Acidithiobacillus ferrooxidans ATCC 23270: one gene and its partner. The protein of the gene in region 1 interacts with the protein of each later gene in a pairwise test. Links are inferred from orthologs where the notes say so. Each region holds a gene or a part of one and is shown on either strand. Other genes may lie near its edges.

The links.
Region 2: the proteins of AFE_RS00730 (region 1) and groL interact in binary tests that used the Escherichia coli proteins (3 or more experiments, as listed by UniProt). The link is inferred for Acidithiobacillus ferrooxidans ATCC 23270 from one-to-one orthologs.

Annotation. Positions count from the first base shown.
Region 1 is NC_011761.1:137,546-145,320, forward strand. The notes cover bases 1,476-4,463. They hold AFE_RS00730 (ABC transporter ATP-binding protein), read left to right. Parts: upstream 1,476-2,551; coding sequence 2,552-3,376; downstream 3,377-4,463. Other genes in these bases: speE (polyamine aminopropyltransferase), read right to left, coding at 1,476-1,715; speD (adenosylmethionine decarboxylase), read right to left, coding at 1,831-2,232; mlaE (lipid asymmetry maintenance ABC transporter permease subunit MlaE), read left to right, coding at 3,379-4,161; mlaD (outer membrane lipid asymmetry maintenance protein MlaD), read left to right, coding at 4,176-4,463. In the rest of the region: AFE_RS00710 (MIP/aquaporin family protein), read left to right, coding at 1-75; AFE_RS00715 (histidine phosphatase family protein), read left to right, coding at 243-848; more of speE, read right to left, coding at 879-1,475; more of mlaD, read left to right, coding at 4,464-4,634; AFE_RS00745 (MlaC/ttg2D family ABC transporter substrate-binding protein), read left to right, coding at 4,651-5,289; AFE_RS00750 (STAS domain-containing protein), read left to right, coding at 5,286-5,603; AFE_RS00755 (ABC transporter ATP-binding protein), read left to right, coding at 5,596-6,516; AFE_RS00760 (S4 domain-containing protein), read left to right, coding at 6,519-6,782; 4-hydroxythreonine-4-phosphate dehydrogenase PdxA, read left to right, coding at 6,779-7,775. UniProt on the Escherichia coli protein: Part of the ABC transporter complex MlaFEDB, which is involved in a phospholipid transport pathway that maintains lipid asymmetry in the outer membrane by retrograde trafficking of phospholipids from the outer membrane to the inner membrane.
Region 2 is NC_011761.1:470,594-478,229, reverse strand. Bases 1,655-4,503 are described here. They hold groL (chaperonin GroEL), read left to right. Parts: upstream 1,655-2,175; coding sequence 2,176-3,831; downstream 3,832-4,503. Other genes in these bases: AFE_RS02540 (phosphoribosyltransferase family protein), read left to right, coding at 4,092-4,503; groES (co-chaperone GroES), read left to right, coding at 1,839-2,129; AFE_RS02555 (alpha/beta hydrolase), read left to right, coding at 1,655-1,711. Also shown: protein-disulfide reductase DsbD, read right to left, coding at 1-567; more of AFE_RS02555, read left to right, coding at 947-1,654; more of AFE_RS02540, read left to right, coding at 4,504-4,661; sat (sulfate adenylyltransferase), read left to right, coding at 4,672-6,345; AFE_RS02530 (NFACT RNA binding domain-containing protein), read left to right, coding at 6,381-7,636.

The DNA of each region.
Region 1 (7,775 bases):
GTTGCGACGCCGGTGGGCGGGCTGATCGCCGGATTGCTCTACAATTTCATGCAGGAGCACAAGGCTGTTTCCTGACTCGTCCGTTTTGCCAGGTAGCACCGTAGTAGCGGCGGCGCCATGATTTTGTGGCGCCGCCGCCATTTTTCCCAGGGCCAGGCTTCTTCATCGTCCCCATCCCGCCACGATCCGCAGGTTCTGGTTCTATAGTTTAGGTATTGCAGGCCACCTTCTGGAGTCTCTTCATGAGTATAGAATCCATCACGCTGGTGCGGCATGGCGCGACCGAGTGGGCGGATAGCGGCAAACACACTTCGGTGACCGACGTGGCTTTGACGGCGGAGGGACGAAAAGACGCGCAGGCGCTCTGGAACCACTTTGTGGAACAGGGGCATTTTGATGGGATCTACTCCAGTCCTATGCTGCGCGCCCATCACACGGCCATTCTCGCGGGTTTTGCGGTTCCTGAACTGCATCGGGGACTCTGTGAGTGGCGCTACGGCCGCTATGAGGGAATGACGACGGCGGAAATTCGCCGGGAAAATCCGGAATGGAGCGTTTTCCGTTGTGGCGGACCGGGTGGCGAAAGCCCGGAAGCCGTCAGTAGCCGTTGTGAGGAACTGCTGAAGGAGTGGGATGAAAAAGGCCACCGACACGTGCTGTGCTTTGCCCATGGCCACATTCTGCGGGCGCTGGCCGTCCACTGGCTAGGATTGGATCTCCGTTTCGCTGACCACCTGCACCTGGACCCGGGCAGTATTTCCCGTCTGGGTTGGGAGCACGAAGTTCCCGCCCTGCACTTATGGAATTACTGCCCTCAGCGCCCGGTCTTCGGGCCACGTCCTGGCTGATTCGGCGTTGTTTCCGGTGCTGGTGGCTGTTCAGGGCAGCAGAAAGGCCGGAGCGACCTGGGCGGCCTGCTGCATGGCAGCGTGGTAGTAACGGGTGCCAGTAAAGGCCCTGGCGGCATCGATACGGAAGGCATCCATGGCGAGACCTTTGCGTCCCAATGTTGCGCTCCACCAGCCGGAGGGATAACAGAACTGCGGGAAATACAGGCTGTTCACTGCGTCGAAGCCCGCTTCCGTCATGCGACTTTGGCATTGGCGGATGAGATCGGCGTGCAGGAGCGGCGACTCGGACTGGGCGACCAGCACGCCCTGATCGGCCAGCGCATGGTGACAGGCTGCGTAAAAGTCCGTGGCGAACAGTCCAGCCGCCGGTCCGACCGGGTCGGTGGAGTCAATGATGATCACATCGTAGCGTCCCGCTTCCGCCTCTTTGATCCAGGTAATTCCATCGGTAAAATGGAAACGGGCTCGGGGATCCTGGTTGTTCTCGCAGAGTTCCGGGAAAAAACGCTCGGCGACGCGGGTAACCCGCTCATCCAGTTCCACCTGCACGGCTTCTTCCACTTCCCGATGGCGCAGCACCTCGCGCAGGGTGCCGCAGTCACCGCCGCCGATGATCAGCACCCGTTTCGGTGCCGGGTGGGTAAAGAGGGCCGGATGGCTCATCATTTCGTGATAGAGGAAATTGTCGCGGTCAGTGACCATGACCAGACCGTCCAGGGTCATGAGGGTGCCGAACTGTTCGGTCTCGAAGATTTCTATATTTTGATAAGGGCTTTGCTCACGATGCAGCACTTCGCGGATTTTCAGGCTCAATGCCGCGCCGTGCTCTTCATAGCGCTCGGTATACCACAGTTCTGTGCTCATAACCGCCTCTCTCAACGGGGATGGTGGGGTGTCCGCAGGAATTCTGCGGAAGATACGGGCAAAAGAAAAGGGTGGACCGCTGATTCCGGTCCACCCGTTACCGCTGTGAGTCATCTCAAGCGCAGAGAGCCGGCTTGACGCGCAACTCATGGGCAGGAACGCCCATCATATCCACTTGCCCGCGCTTCATCTCCATGGTGGAGACTTGCCCGGCGCCAAAGGCTTCCTTGAGATAATTCAAGGCATCCTCGGGCTGGATGATATCGCCGCAGGTGAAAACATCCACCGCTGCGTAACCATATTCCGGCCAGGTATGAATGGCCAGATGCGACTCGGCGACGATAACGGCGCCGCTTACCCCGTAGGGTGAGAAGTGGTGAAAAGTTTGCGTCACGATGGTGCAGTTGGCACGCCGGGCGGCCTCGAGCATGGCATCCGTAACAAAATCAACATCAGACAAGGTACTGCCGTCACAGTGATAAAAATCTGCAACGATTTGATGTCCCAATGAGCGCATAGGTGCCCCCCTTACCAAAGTTAAAAAAGGTTAAGAAGTAGCTCCCGTGCACCCCCAGACAGTACTTGGTTTTATGCCCTACCTTGCTGGAACGATGCATTGCTCCAAGTCTCTTAAGGACTGACCCCCTTAGTAACTGCTTTCGGTGCCGTGGAAACAGAACGCGAACTATACGCTTATATGCCGGGGATGCAAGGGTTTTCTGCGCACGGCGACGTGCGGATTTTCTAGGGTTTCCCGCTATTTCAATCGCAATCTGGCCCCATCCTGACCGTTCGGTTTATACTGCGCCTCATGACTGCGAACACAGAGAGTGCCCATGGCCGCTGAGGCTCTTGTCGAACTGGAAAACGTGCACTTTGCCCGGGGCCCGCACACGGTCCTGGACGGCGTGGGTCTGCGTATCACCCAGGGGGCCATCGTATCTATCATGGGGGCGAGCGGCGGTGGCAAGACGACCCTGCTCAACCTGATGGCCGGTACCCTCGCGCCACAGGCCGGGCGAATACGAGTGGCGGGTCAGGATCTGCAGGCTCTGAACTTTGAGGACCTGTACCGTCTGCGTCGACGTATGGGCATGCTTTTTCAGCACAGCGCCCTGTTTACGGATTTCAGCGCCTTTGAGAATGTCGCCTTTCCCCTGCGCCGCCACTTCCGGCTGGACGAGAGCGTTCTGCGCAAGCTGGTGCTGATGAAACTGGAGGCGGTGGGGTTGCGCGGAGCGGCCGGATTGATGCCCGCCGAGCTCTCCGGTGGCATGGGTCGGCGGGTGGCGCTGGCTCGTGCCATGGTGATGGACCCGATGCTGATTTTTTACGATGAGCCGTTTACCGGCCTGGACCCCATCAGTGTGGGGATTATTGCGACCCTGATCCGCCGCCTCAATGACGCCCTTGGCGCGACGAGCATCCTCGTCAGCCACGATGTGCAGGAGACTTTTTCCATCGCGGATTACGGTTACATCCTCGCGGGCGGCAAAATCATTGCCGAAGGTACGCCAGATGCCCTGCGGACCAGTGATTCGGAACTGGCACGGCAGTTTCTCGGGGGTAAGCCCGATGGGCCGGTTCCCTTCCACTACCCGGCGAAAGATGACTATGCTACTGCCCTGACCGGGGTATGGGCAGCGGGCGAGGCGATTTAAACATGGCTTTTATGGAATTCATACCCAATCTGGGGCGGCGGACCCTGCGCACGGTACCCAATCTGGGCACCGCGTCACGCTTTTTGCTGCTGAGCCTGTTTGCGGTAGCGAACCGTCATTTTAGCATTCAGCAACTGCTCAAACAGGTATACGGCTTTGGGGTGCGGTCGCTGCTGCTGATGATGGTCGCCGCATTTTTCACAGGTATGGTGCTGGGTTTTCAGGGGTATTATGCGCTGGTGCGTTTCGGTGCGACCTCCGCGCTGGGCACCCTGGTCGCCCTGTCGCTCCTGCGCGAACTGGGGCCCGTACTCACGGCGTTGCTCTTCGCGGGGCGGGCGGGCTCGGCGCTGACCGCCGAAATCAGTTCCATGAAGGCGACCGAGCAACTGAGTGCCATGGAAATGATGGCGGTCAATCCGCTCGCCTGGGTCGTGGCACCCCGGCTTTGGGCCGGGATCCTCGTCGTGCCGATCCTCTGCGTTATTTTTGACCTGGTCGGCATTTTTGGCGGATACCTCATTTCGGTGCCGGTGCTGGGTGTGGACGGTGGCACTTTCTGGGCGCAGATGCAGTCCAACGTAGCGTTTTCCGGAGATATCCTGACCGGACTGTTCAAGGCCCTCTGCTTCGGACTGGTGGTGACCTGGATTGCCGCCTGGCAGGGTTACGCCGCTCAGCCCACCGCGGAGGGCGTGGGTAATGCCACAACCATCAGCGTGGTGACGGCGTCACTGGCGGTGCTTGGGCTGGATTTCATTCTCACGGCTTTTTTATTCACCTGAGGGGTAGAGGACGCATGGAAAAACGGGCGATAGACTGGTGGGTGGGCATCTTCGTGCTCCTCGGTATCGCTGCTCTGGTAGTATTGGCGCTGCGCGTGGGCAACCTCTCTGGCTTCGCCTACAACGACGGTTATGTGCTGCATGCGGATTTCTCCAATGTCGGCAGCCTGAAACCGCGCAGCCCGGTGAAACTGGGCGGCGTTACCATTGGCGAGGTGACCCACATCGGCATGAACCCCAAGACCTTCATGGCGAAGGTGACGATGCGGATCGAACCGCAGGTGAAGTTGCCGACGGATACGGGGGCGTCCATCTACACCGAGGGGCTTCTGGGCGAACAGTATGTCTCTATTCAGCCGGGCGGCATGCCTCAGGATCTACAGCCGGGTGGTACCATTACCATGACGCAAAGCGCTGTCAATATCGATCAGCTTATCGGCCAGATGGTCTTCAGTAAGGCCTCGGGCAAGTAAATAGGGAGGATTCTGTATGCGTCAAATTTCGTTTGTTGCTCTGCTTGTTGTGCTGTTGACCTGGACCCTTCCCGCTGCTGCCGAAGATACCCAGGGGGCGGTAACGGTCGTTCAGCAGCTTACCAACAGTGTCCTGAAGGTGTTACGCTCGAACGAAGGCAAGCCCATCACGCCGTCCGTGAAGAAGGAAGTGGCCGATATCGTCCTGCCGCACATGGATTTTACCACCATGTCGCAATATGTGATGGCGCAATACTGGCGGCAGATGAGCCCGGCGCAGCAGCAGGAGTTTGTAGCGCTGTTCAAGGATCTCCTGGTGCGCACCTACAGCAATTCGCTCAACCATTATCATGGACAGACCGTAAGAATCACCGGCAGCCAGCAGATCTCCCAGAATCCGCCGGTGGCTCAGGTGAATATGGTGATCCGTCAGAACGGCGGTGGACCGGATGTTCCGGTGATCTACGCCCTGCTCTATACCAACAACACCTGGCGGATCTACAACACCTACATCGACGGGGTCAGCATGGTGCTGAACTACCGGCAAAGCTTTGGCCAGATCGCCGCGAGCCGCGGGATCCCCGCCTTGTTGCAGGACATGAAAGCCAAGGATGACGTAGGCGGCGCGCCAGACAAAAGGGCGGCCGCCGCTTGAGCGCAGCGAACTCCTGGGAGCGGCGGACGGTCGACGGTGCTGGCTGGCTGTTCCTCCGGGGGGACTGGCGGGTGGCACAGTTGGATAAGGCCCTTCAGTTCTTTTCGTGGGCGAAGGACGGTCGGGATTGTACGGAGATTTCCGTCGCGGAGCTGGATGCGGCAGACAGCGCCACCCTCGCCGTGCTGTTGGAGTGGACTCAGCAGGCCGCCGGGCGTGGCGTTCCGCTGCGTATTCATGGGGCATCTCCCAAGCTGCGGGAACTGGCAAGCTTGTACAGTCTGCAGGATATTCTGCCCCTTTGCCATGATTGATTCCCTGGCCATTCACATCGCCGGGTTGCGCAAGCTCTACGGGAGCGGGCATCTGGCCCTGGCGGGTGTGGACCTGGATGTGCATGCCGGAGAATTTTTTGGGCTGCTGGGTCCCAATGGCGCGGGCAAGTCTTCGCTGATCAACATCCTGGCCGGGACTGTGCGCCGTTCCAGCGGCGTGGCGGAGATATTCGGCTTTGACGTGGAGCAGGATTTTCGCCGAAGTCGTCGGTTGTTGGGCGTCGTACCGCAGGAACTGGCCTATGACCCGTTTTTTACCGTGCGGGAATTCCTGCGTATGCAATCGGGTTATTTCGGGCTGCGTCATAATGAGGACTGGCTGGATGAACTGATGGCGGAGCTGGATCTGACGGACAAGGCCGATACCAATTTGCGCGCCTTGTCCGGCGGTATGAAGCGGCGGGTGCTCATCGCCCAGGCTTTGGTACACAAGCCCCCGGTGGTGGTGCTGGATGAGCCGACCGCCGGGGTGGATGTGGAGCTCCGGCAGGGTCTCTGGCGTTTCATGCGGCGGTATAATGAGGAGGGTCACACGGTCATCCTCACTACCCATTATCTGGAAGAGGCCGAAGAGCTTTGTCAGCGAATCGCCATTCTCCAGCAGGGGCGACTCGTTGCCCTGGATAGCAAGGATGAATTGCTGCGTAGCACCGGCTGGCGGGTACTGACGGTGACTTTCGATCGCGATCCGGGCACACTTCCTCCCGAGTTGGCAGACCTGCTGACGGGTGCCGCAGAAAATACCCGGGTACTCAGAATCGACGCCCACAGCAACCCGTTGGGGGACGTCCTGATACGGTTGCAGGCACTGCCCGCCCAGATCGTGGATCTGCACCTGCAGGAACCGCGCCTGGAAGACGCATTTACGGATATTCTTGGACAAGGGCGTTAAGCTTGGCAGGCCATTTGCGCATCGATCTTTTCCTCAAGATGTCACGTCTGATCAAGCGGCGCAGTCTGGCCAAGGAAATCTGCGATGCCGGTTGTGTGCAGATCAACGGGCGGGTCGCCAAAGCGGGGGCGTTGGTGCAGGTGGATGATGTGTTGACCATGGATATTCGTGACCGTCTCCTGCGGGTGCGGGTCTTGCGTATTCCGCAGCGGATCGAAGGGCCGGAAGGGGTGGTGGAAGTGCTGCCCGGGGAGGTTGAGGAATGATCACGGAGCCACGTTTGCTGCTGACCGTGGGGGAACCCGCGGGTATTGGTCCGGATATCTGTTTGCAACTGGCCTTCCATGCCCTGCCCTCGGGGGTGCTGCTCATCGGGGATCTGCACTGTCTGCGCAGCCGCGCCCTGACTTTGGGCTTGTCGCTGCGACTGGAGCCCTGGCTGGAAGGCAATCCCTGGCCGGCGCTGGAAAGGGGCGTGTTGCATGTGCTGGATGTGCCCCTGGCTCAGCCTTGTCGGCCCGGTCGTCTGGATATGGCCAATGCGCCGGCGGTACTGGCTACTCTGGATAAGGCGATGCATCTGCTACGGGCAGGTGCCGCGGATGCGCTGGTGACGGCCCCGGTGCACAAGGGCATCATCAACGACGCGGGGATTCCCTTTACCGGACATACGGAATATCTCGCGGCAGCGTGTGGCAGCCCGAAGGTGGTCATGCTGCTCGCCGGTCGCGGCTTGCGGGTGGCACTGGCAACGACGCATCTGCCGTTGGCGCAAGTGGCGGCGGCCGTTACCCAGGAGGGGCTGGAGGGCACGCTGCGCATTCTGCACCGGGCGTTGCGCGAAGACTTCGCGCTCTCGGAACCCCGTATTCTGGTCGCCGGCCTGAATCCCCATGCCGGGGAGGGCGGGCATCTGGGGCACGAGGAGCAGGATGTCATTGCGCCGGTAATAGCGGCCCTGCAGGGAGAAAGTCTGCGGATCAGCGGTCCGTGGCCGGCCGATACGCTGTTTACCCCGCGCCTGCTCGAAGATGCCGATGCGGTACTGGCCATGTATCATGATCAGGGCCTGCCGGTACTGAAGTACCATGCCTTCGGTGAGGCGGTGAATATTACTCTGGGCTTGCCCATCGTGCGCACCAGTGTGGACCACGGCACGGCGCTGGACATCGCGGGCACAGGCCGGGCAGAAGGCGGCAGCCTGCTCCGGGCCCTGGACAATGCTGCGGAAATCGTTCGCAACCGGCGCGCCGCCGGTT
Region 2 (7,636 bases), 330 kb from region 1 along the record:
GGGGCTGACCGCAGCAGCCGGGACCGCCGTCCCCGGCGGGGGCACGACCGGCACCGCCGCCGGGGGCGGCACGGCCTGCTGGGTCAAGGCCAGCTTGATCGTCTTGACCTGCTCCGGGTAGCAAACACCCGCATTGGCACAGCCCTGATAGGTAGATTTCAGTTCAATGAAAGCAGGGGCGGTTCCCTGGACGGTAAAAGGTACGGTGAGGGTATTTTTCCCTTCCAATACCCGTGTCTTGCCGAAAACCGGGTCGTTCAGCTCCACTCCTGCGGGCAATGTATAATGCCCTAGCAGCACATTGCTCGGCGTCACGGAGAACTTGATCCGATCGCGGTACAGGTGGTATCCCTGCGCCACATCCCAGTGCAGTTGCAACTGGTGCCGGCCACTCAGCCGCGCTTCAAAATGAAATGCCTGATCCGGGGTCAGAAACGTACCGGCACAGCCGAGAGACAGCCAGGACAATAGCAGGACACCGCAAATTCCGCTCCACAACTGGACACCCATGGCCCAACCGGCCCTTCTCCCGTTTCCGGCTCTCATACCCACGTCGTTCCTCGCCATTTTGTCCTCACCCATAGAGACAGGTTCCACAGCCGAATCGTTCCTGAAGACCACAGGACCTACGCTACCACACCGAGGATACGGGGTCCGGGAAAGAAATCACAGACGCATGGAACTTTCTGCTGCCCCTGTTCTCTAATCCTTTGCAAGCGGCTGTGATAGTTGCGAGCGCATGTTTCTTCCTCCTTTGGTGGTTTTGGGCGGGCCGTTTGGTTCCGCCCTTTCTTTTTGTCCGACCGGTCGGAATGTAACTTGCCAGTCCATCCACCTTTTGCTAATATTCCACCCGCAGCCAGTAGCTGGTTGCGAGCGCATGTTTCTTTTCTCCTTTGTGGTTTTAGGGCGACTCCGGGTTGCCCTTTTTTACATGGAGCAGCCTGTGTCCCCGTCGGCCGAAAGAGCTTTTACTCTGGTTCACCCCAATGGCGACCGCGTCTGCGGACTCATTCACGAAAACCATACCGACCCCGTCGGTATCTTCCTCCCTGGCTTCGCCTCCAATATGGAAGGCACCAAATCGCAGATCCTCGCCCGCAACGCGCAGGCGCAAGGTTGGTCCTGGGTACGCTTTGATCCACGTGGCGTCGGGCGCTCCGATGGACCATTCCAGGCGCTGACCCTGTCCCGGTATCTGGCCGACCTCCGGTTGATTCTACATCATATGCTGCAGGATCGCCCGGTGCTGCTGGTGGGTTCCAGCATGGGCGGATGGCTGGGCACCATCGCCGCCACCCGATGGCCGGAACAGATCCGCGCCCTGCTGCTCATTGCCCCCGCTTACAACTTCATTCAGGAAATTTTCCGGCGTTTGCCCGCTGCCGAAAGGCAAGCCTGGGAGGACAGCAATCTGCGCTGCTGGGAGGATCCTTACGGACTCGGTGAGTTACACATGCGCTTCGACCTGGTCGCCGACAGTTGGCGCTACGACCTGCTGCGCTTTCCGCCGTACCTGCACTGTCCGGTGGAGATTCTGCACGGCAGCGCCGATGAGGCCGTACCTCTCGCCCTCAGCTATCGGTTCGCCGCCCGCGCCCATGCGCCAGAACTGGCCATCCGTCCCTTACCAGGCGTCGATCATCGCCTACGAGGTGCCGATGCCACGCTCCTGCGCAGCCTGCAATCCCTCTGGACCCGCATCTCCTGAGCACCCTGTAACACCCGCCCCTTGACAGGGCATTCTCAGCGCCTATGATTAGCACTCGATGGGTGTGACTGCTAACAACACCCAGGATGAAGTCATCCATTCACTTGCAAAAACGAGGAAATGCTCAATGAAACTGCGTCCCTTACATGATCGCGTCGTCATTCGTCGTCTGGAAGAAGAGCAGAAGACTGCCGGTGGGATCATCATTCCCGACACCGCCAAAGAAAAACCGGTGCGGGGCGAAATCGTCGCTGCCGGCCATGGCAAAATTCTCGAAGACGGCAAAGTGCGCGCCCTCGACGTCAAAACTGGTGATCAGGTGCTCTTCGCCAAATATGCCGGCACCGAGATCAAGGTCGAAGGTGAAGAACTGCTGGTGATGCGTGAAGACGACATCATGGCGGTCATCGAAAAGTAAGCATTGCTGAATATCCCAACCATTTCACTCATTTTGAGGAGTATTTATGCCAGCCAAACAAGTAGCCTTTGCTGAACATGCCCGCGAGAAGATGTTGCGTGGCGTTAACGTACTCGCCGATGCCGTCAAGGTCACCTTGGGTCCCAAGGGTCGTAACGTGGTGCTCGACAAGTCTTTCGGCGCCCCCACCATTACCAAGGACGGCGTCTCCGTCGCCAAGGAAATCGAACTGGCTGACAAGTTCGAGAACATGGGCGCGCAGATGGTGAAAGAAGTCGCCTCCCAGGCCTCCGACGAAGCCGGTGACGGTACCACCACCGCCACCGTTCTGGCCCAGGCCATCATCCGCGAAGGCCTCAAGGCCGTCATCGCCGGCATGAACCCCATGGACCTGAAGCGCGGCATCGACAAATCGGTCATCGTCGTCGTCGAGGAGCTGAAGAAGCAATCCAAGCCCTGCAAGACCCAAAAGGAAGTGGCCCAGGTAGGTACCATCTCCGCCAACTCTGACGACTCCATCGGCAAGATCATTGCCGAAGCCATGGAGAAGGTCGGCAACGAAGGCGTCATCACCGTGGAAGAAGGTTCCGGCCTCGCCAACGAGTTGGACGTCGTCGAAGGTATGCAGTTCGACCGCGGTTACCTCTCCCCCTACTTCGTCAACAACCAGGACAAGATGGTTGCCGAACTGGAGAATCCCTATATCCTCCTGCACGACAAGAAAATTTCCTCCATCCGCGACATGCTGCCCATCCTGGAGCAGGTCGCCAAGTCCAGTCGTCCGCTGCTGATCGTGGCCGAAGATGTCGAAGGCGAAGCGTTGGCCACTCTGGTCGTCAACACCATGCGCGGCATCATCAAGGTCGCTGCGGTCAAGGCCCCGGGTTTTGGTGATCGTCGCAAGGCGATGCTCGAGGACATGGCCATCCTGACCGGCGGCCGCGTGGTCTCCGAAGAAATCGGCATGAAGCTGGAAAGCACCACCCTCGCCGATCTCGGCCAGGCCAAAAAGATTGTCATCGACAAGGAAAACACCACCATGATCGATGGCGCCGGTCAGCAGAGCGAGATCAAGGCGCGCGTTGAGCAGATCCGTCGTCAGATGGAAGATGCCAGCTCCGACTACGATCGCGAGAAGCTTCAGGAGCGCGTGGCCAAGCTGGCCGGTGGCGTTGCCGTCATCAAGGTCGGTGCCGGTTCCGAGATGGAAATGAAGGAAAAGAAGGCCCGTGTCGAAGACGCCCTGCATGCTACCCGTGCGGCCGTCGAAGAAGGCATCGTCCCCGGCGGCGGTGTGGCGCTGGTCCGTGCCCGTCATGCGCTGGAAGGCTTCAAGACCGCCAACCACGACCAGGACATGGGTGTTGCCATCATCCGTCGCGCCATCGAAGAGCCGTTGCGTCAGATCGTCGCCAATGCCGGCGGTGAAGGCAGCGTGGTTCTGAACAAGGTTGTGGACGGTAAAGACGGCTACGGCTACAACGCCGCGACCGACGAATATGGCGACATGTTCGAGATGGGCGTCATCGACCCGACCAAGGTCACCCGCACCGCGTTGCAGAAGGCCTCCAGCATTGCCGGCCTGATGATCACCACGGAAGCCATGGTCACCGAACTGCCGAAGAAAGACGACAAGTCCGGCGGCGATATGGGCGACATGGGCGGCGGCATGGGCGGCATGGGTGGTATGGGCGGCTTCTAAGCCTTACTCCCCGACGTCTGTAGCGTTAGAAAGCCGGCCCTTCGGGGCCGGTTTTTTTGTGTCTTCCGTCTCACCGCAAACGTATATGCAATGATGCGCCAATGCCGAAGGGATTACGAAGCGCAGACGCAACCGCCGCATCAGCGGCACAGGTGGCATCCAACCCGTGATTCCCCACCAAACAACTTTTCTTGGAAGACACCCCCCAAGCTATCCACCTCCCCTCCCCCTATGGCAGAATGCGCGTAAAAGGAGCATCCATGACCCACACCGATAGCCATAGCAGCACCTACCCCCTCAACATCAACGGAGTGCAGCGCCACCTCCCCCTTTTCAAAGTGCAGTCGGACCTGGCCATCGCCGTCCTCAACATCCTCGGCGATACGGAACTGACGGAGGCCGCAGCCCATGCACTGAACGGGCGCATGGCGGGCATCTCCTACGATGTGATCGTCACTGCGGAGGCCAAGAGTATTCCCCTGGCCTACGCCCTGTCGGTGCACAGTGGGCGCCCGTATATCGTCCTGCGCAAGAACTACAAGTCCTACATGGGCGAGGCATTGTCCACGGAGACCCTGTCCATCACCACCGGCAAGCCCCAGACCCTGTATCTGGATGCCAAGGATCGCGCGGCGATCGGCGGCCGGCGGGTGGCGCTGGTGGATGACGTGGTCAGCACCGGCTCGACCCTGGCGGCCATGCGCGCGCTTATGGTGCAAGCCGAGGCGGAGATCGCCGCCGTCGCGGCCATTTGTACGGAAGGCGATATGGCCCAGTGGTCGGAAGTGATCGCCCTGGCGCACCTGCCGCTCTTTCCGCTCTCCGCGTAAGGACCGGCCCATGCCCATTCCATCGGTTCATGTGCTGACGGCGCGCCAGCGCTGCGATCTAGAGCTGTTGCTGACCGGCGCTTTTGCCCCATTGGAGGGTTACCTGGATGCAACGGACTGGCAGTCCGTGCTACAGGATATGCGTCTGAGTAATGGCGCGCTCTGGCCTATTCCCGTAGTGCTCGATGTCAGCGAGGCACTCGGCCGGTCCTTGGCGGCAGGGGATACTTTGCGGCTGGAACGCAGTGACGGCACCCCCCTCGGATCCGTTGCCGTCAGCGCCTGCTATCGTCCAGATAAACTGCTGGAGGCCTCGGCGGTTTATGGAACGACCGACCCCAGCCATCCGGGTGTGGCCGAGTTGCTGGCGCGCGGCCCCTACTATGTGGCAGGGCGCGTGTCGGCTTGGGATGCGGACACCCTGACTCGCGCCGCCGCCGTCGAATTTCCGCCCGAATATCAGACCCCGGCCATGCTGCAAAGGCACTGGAGTGGAACGCACCCGGTTGTCGCCTTTCAGACCCGCAACCCTCTCCATCACGCCCACATTGCCGTGACTCAGGCGGGGCTGGAACGGGCGGGTGCGGGCGCGCGTCTGCTGCTGCATCCGGCTATCGGCCCCACCAAGCCCGGCGATGTGGAGGCATCCTACCGCATGCGCGTGTATCGTGCGGTGCTGGGCCATTATCCCAAGACGACTGCCCTGCTCTCGCCCCTGCCCTTGGCCATGCGTATGGCCGGCCCGCGGGAGGCGCTGTGGCACGCGCTGATTCGCCGCAATTATGGCGCCACCCATTTCATCATCGGTCGCGGCCATGCCGACCCTGGCGCAGCGGCGGGCGGTCTGTTCTACCCGGCCTTTGCGGCACAGGAGCTTTTTGCCCGGCACGCCGATGAGATGGGTATTGCCGGCGTTTTTCTGCCCGAGTATGCGTATTCCCGCACCCGGCGCCGTTATGTGCCGGTGGAAGAGGCCAACGGCGAGGCCCTGGCGGGCATTTCCGGTACGGAGTTGCGGCGGCGACTGGCTAGCCGGGAGGACATCCCCGAGTGGTTCTCCCCACCGGAGGTCATTCAGATATTGCGTCAGGCCTACCGCGGTGCGGACCGGCGCGGACTGGTCATCTGGTTTACCGGACTGTCTGCCAGCGGCAAAAGCACTCTGGCGGGGATGCTGGCCCGCACTCTGGAAGCGGATGACGAGCGCGCCGTGACCCTGCTGGATGGCGATGTGGTGCGGCGTTTTCTGTCCAAAGGTTTGGGGTTCAGCCGCGAAGACCGCGACGAGAATATCCGCCGCATCGGCTTCGTCGCCAGTCTGGTGGCACGTCATGGCGGCATTGCGGTGGTCGCTGCCATTTCGCCCTATCGTCAGGCTCGTGCCGATGCGCGTCGTCTGGTGGAAGAAGCGGGTGGTCTATTTATCGAGGTCCATGTGGCCACCCCGCTGGAAATCTGTGCCGAGCGCGATCCCAAAGGTCTTTATGCCAAGGCCGTGCGCGGCGAAATCACCGGCTTTACGGGTGTGGACGACCCCTACGAGGCGCCGGAGCGTGCGGAGTGTGTACTGGACGCCAGCCTGCAAAAGCCGCCGGCCGCGCTGGCAACACTGATGGGCGTGCTGCGCAGCTTGGGCGCGGTGACGGATAAGCCGGTGGTGATCGAGGCGCGCAAAGAGGCGTGAACGCGTTGCCAGTGCGCACGGTTTAGCTGCGACAGATGGACACCTTGCAACTTGCCGCCGCCGCCCAGTGCCTGGACCGCCAGCTCGCGCAGCAGGCCATCCAGGGCATCAGCGACGCGCCCGGGGGGATTTATCTGCACACCGCCACGGCGCATATCGCACTCATCGTGCAGCGTGCCCCCTTGGGGCTCTGGCAGGACCCGGCATTCCATAAGTCAGGCGCCCTGACCACGTGGAGTACTCCGCTCAATCAGCGTTTGGTGGGTTTTCGCATTCAGCGCATCAGCGTGCCCTGGGCGGATCGCATCGTGCGCATGGATTGCCGCCGCGTCCATATCAGCAAGCGGGTGGACCAGATCATCCTGATTGCCGAATGCTTTGGCGGACGCGGCAATATCGCCCTGCTCGATGCGGCGCAGCGTATCCGCTGGGCCTGGCGCTGGGACAGTCTCGGCGGTAAGGCCACGCCGCGCTTCCTGCCCGGCGTGGTGTATGTACCGCCGGAAGACAGTCTGCCCTTTGACCAGCCCTTACCGAGTGCCGCCGCCTGGCTGCGCCGCGTCGCACCCCGTTATCGCCCGCAGCACACGGCCGAGCAGCAGGCCATGCAGGAGGCCTGGTTGCAGCGCGCAGACCCCTGCGCGCCCTGGTGGCGGTCTTCGGCGGAAGCCGACCACTCCGTCCTCTACCCTGTGCCCCTACCCGACTGGGCACCGATGCAGGAGATTCCGGCACAGGAAGCGTTGCGCTTTGCGCCCCCCACCGCACCCTCGGCATCCTCGGCACAGGAACGGACCCTCGCCTTGCAGCGGGAACGTCTGCAACACCGCATCCGGAACATGCGCCAGGATATGGCGCGCTGGGAGGACCCAAAGGTATATCGTGCCCAGGCCTTCGCCCTCTTCGCCCTGCCTGACACGATGGCGTCGGACACCCAGATCAGCGCCCCAGACCACACCAGCGCAACAGGTGCGCTCCTGACTATTGCCCTAACACCGGGCAAGTTTCTGCACCAGCAGGCACAGTGGTATATGCAGCAGGCGCAACGCAGTCAGCGCGCACAGCGGGAAATCACCAGCCGACTGCACGAGGCAGAGAAGCTGCTGGAACGCCTTGGGGGTAGCGAGTCACATGCACCGTCCGTGGACGGTGCGGCAGCCCACACGTCGCCCACCTCAGGAAACCCGGCAAAAAAAGGGAAACCGGAGGATGCCACATTCCGTCAAACCGTCATCGACGGCTTTACGATTCTCTGGGGCAAAAATGCCAGGGAAAATGACCGCCTGACCTT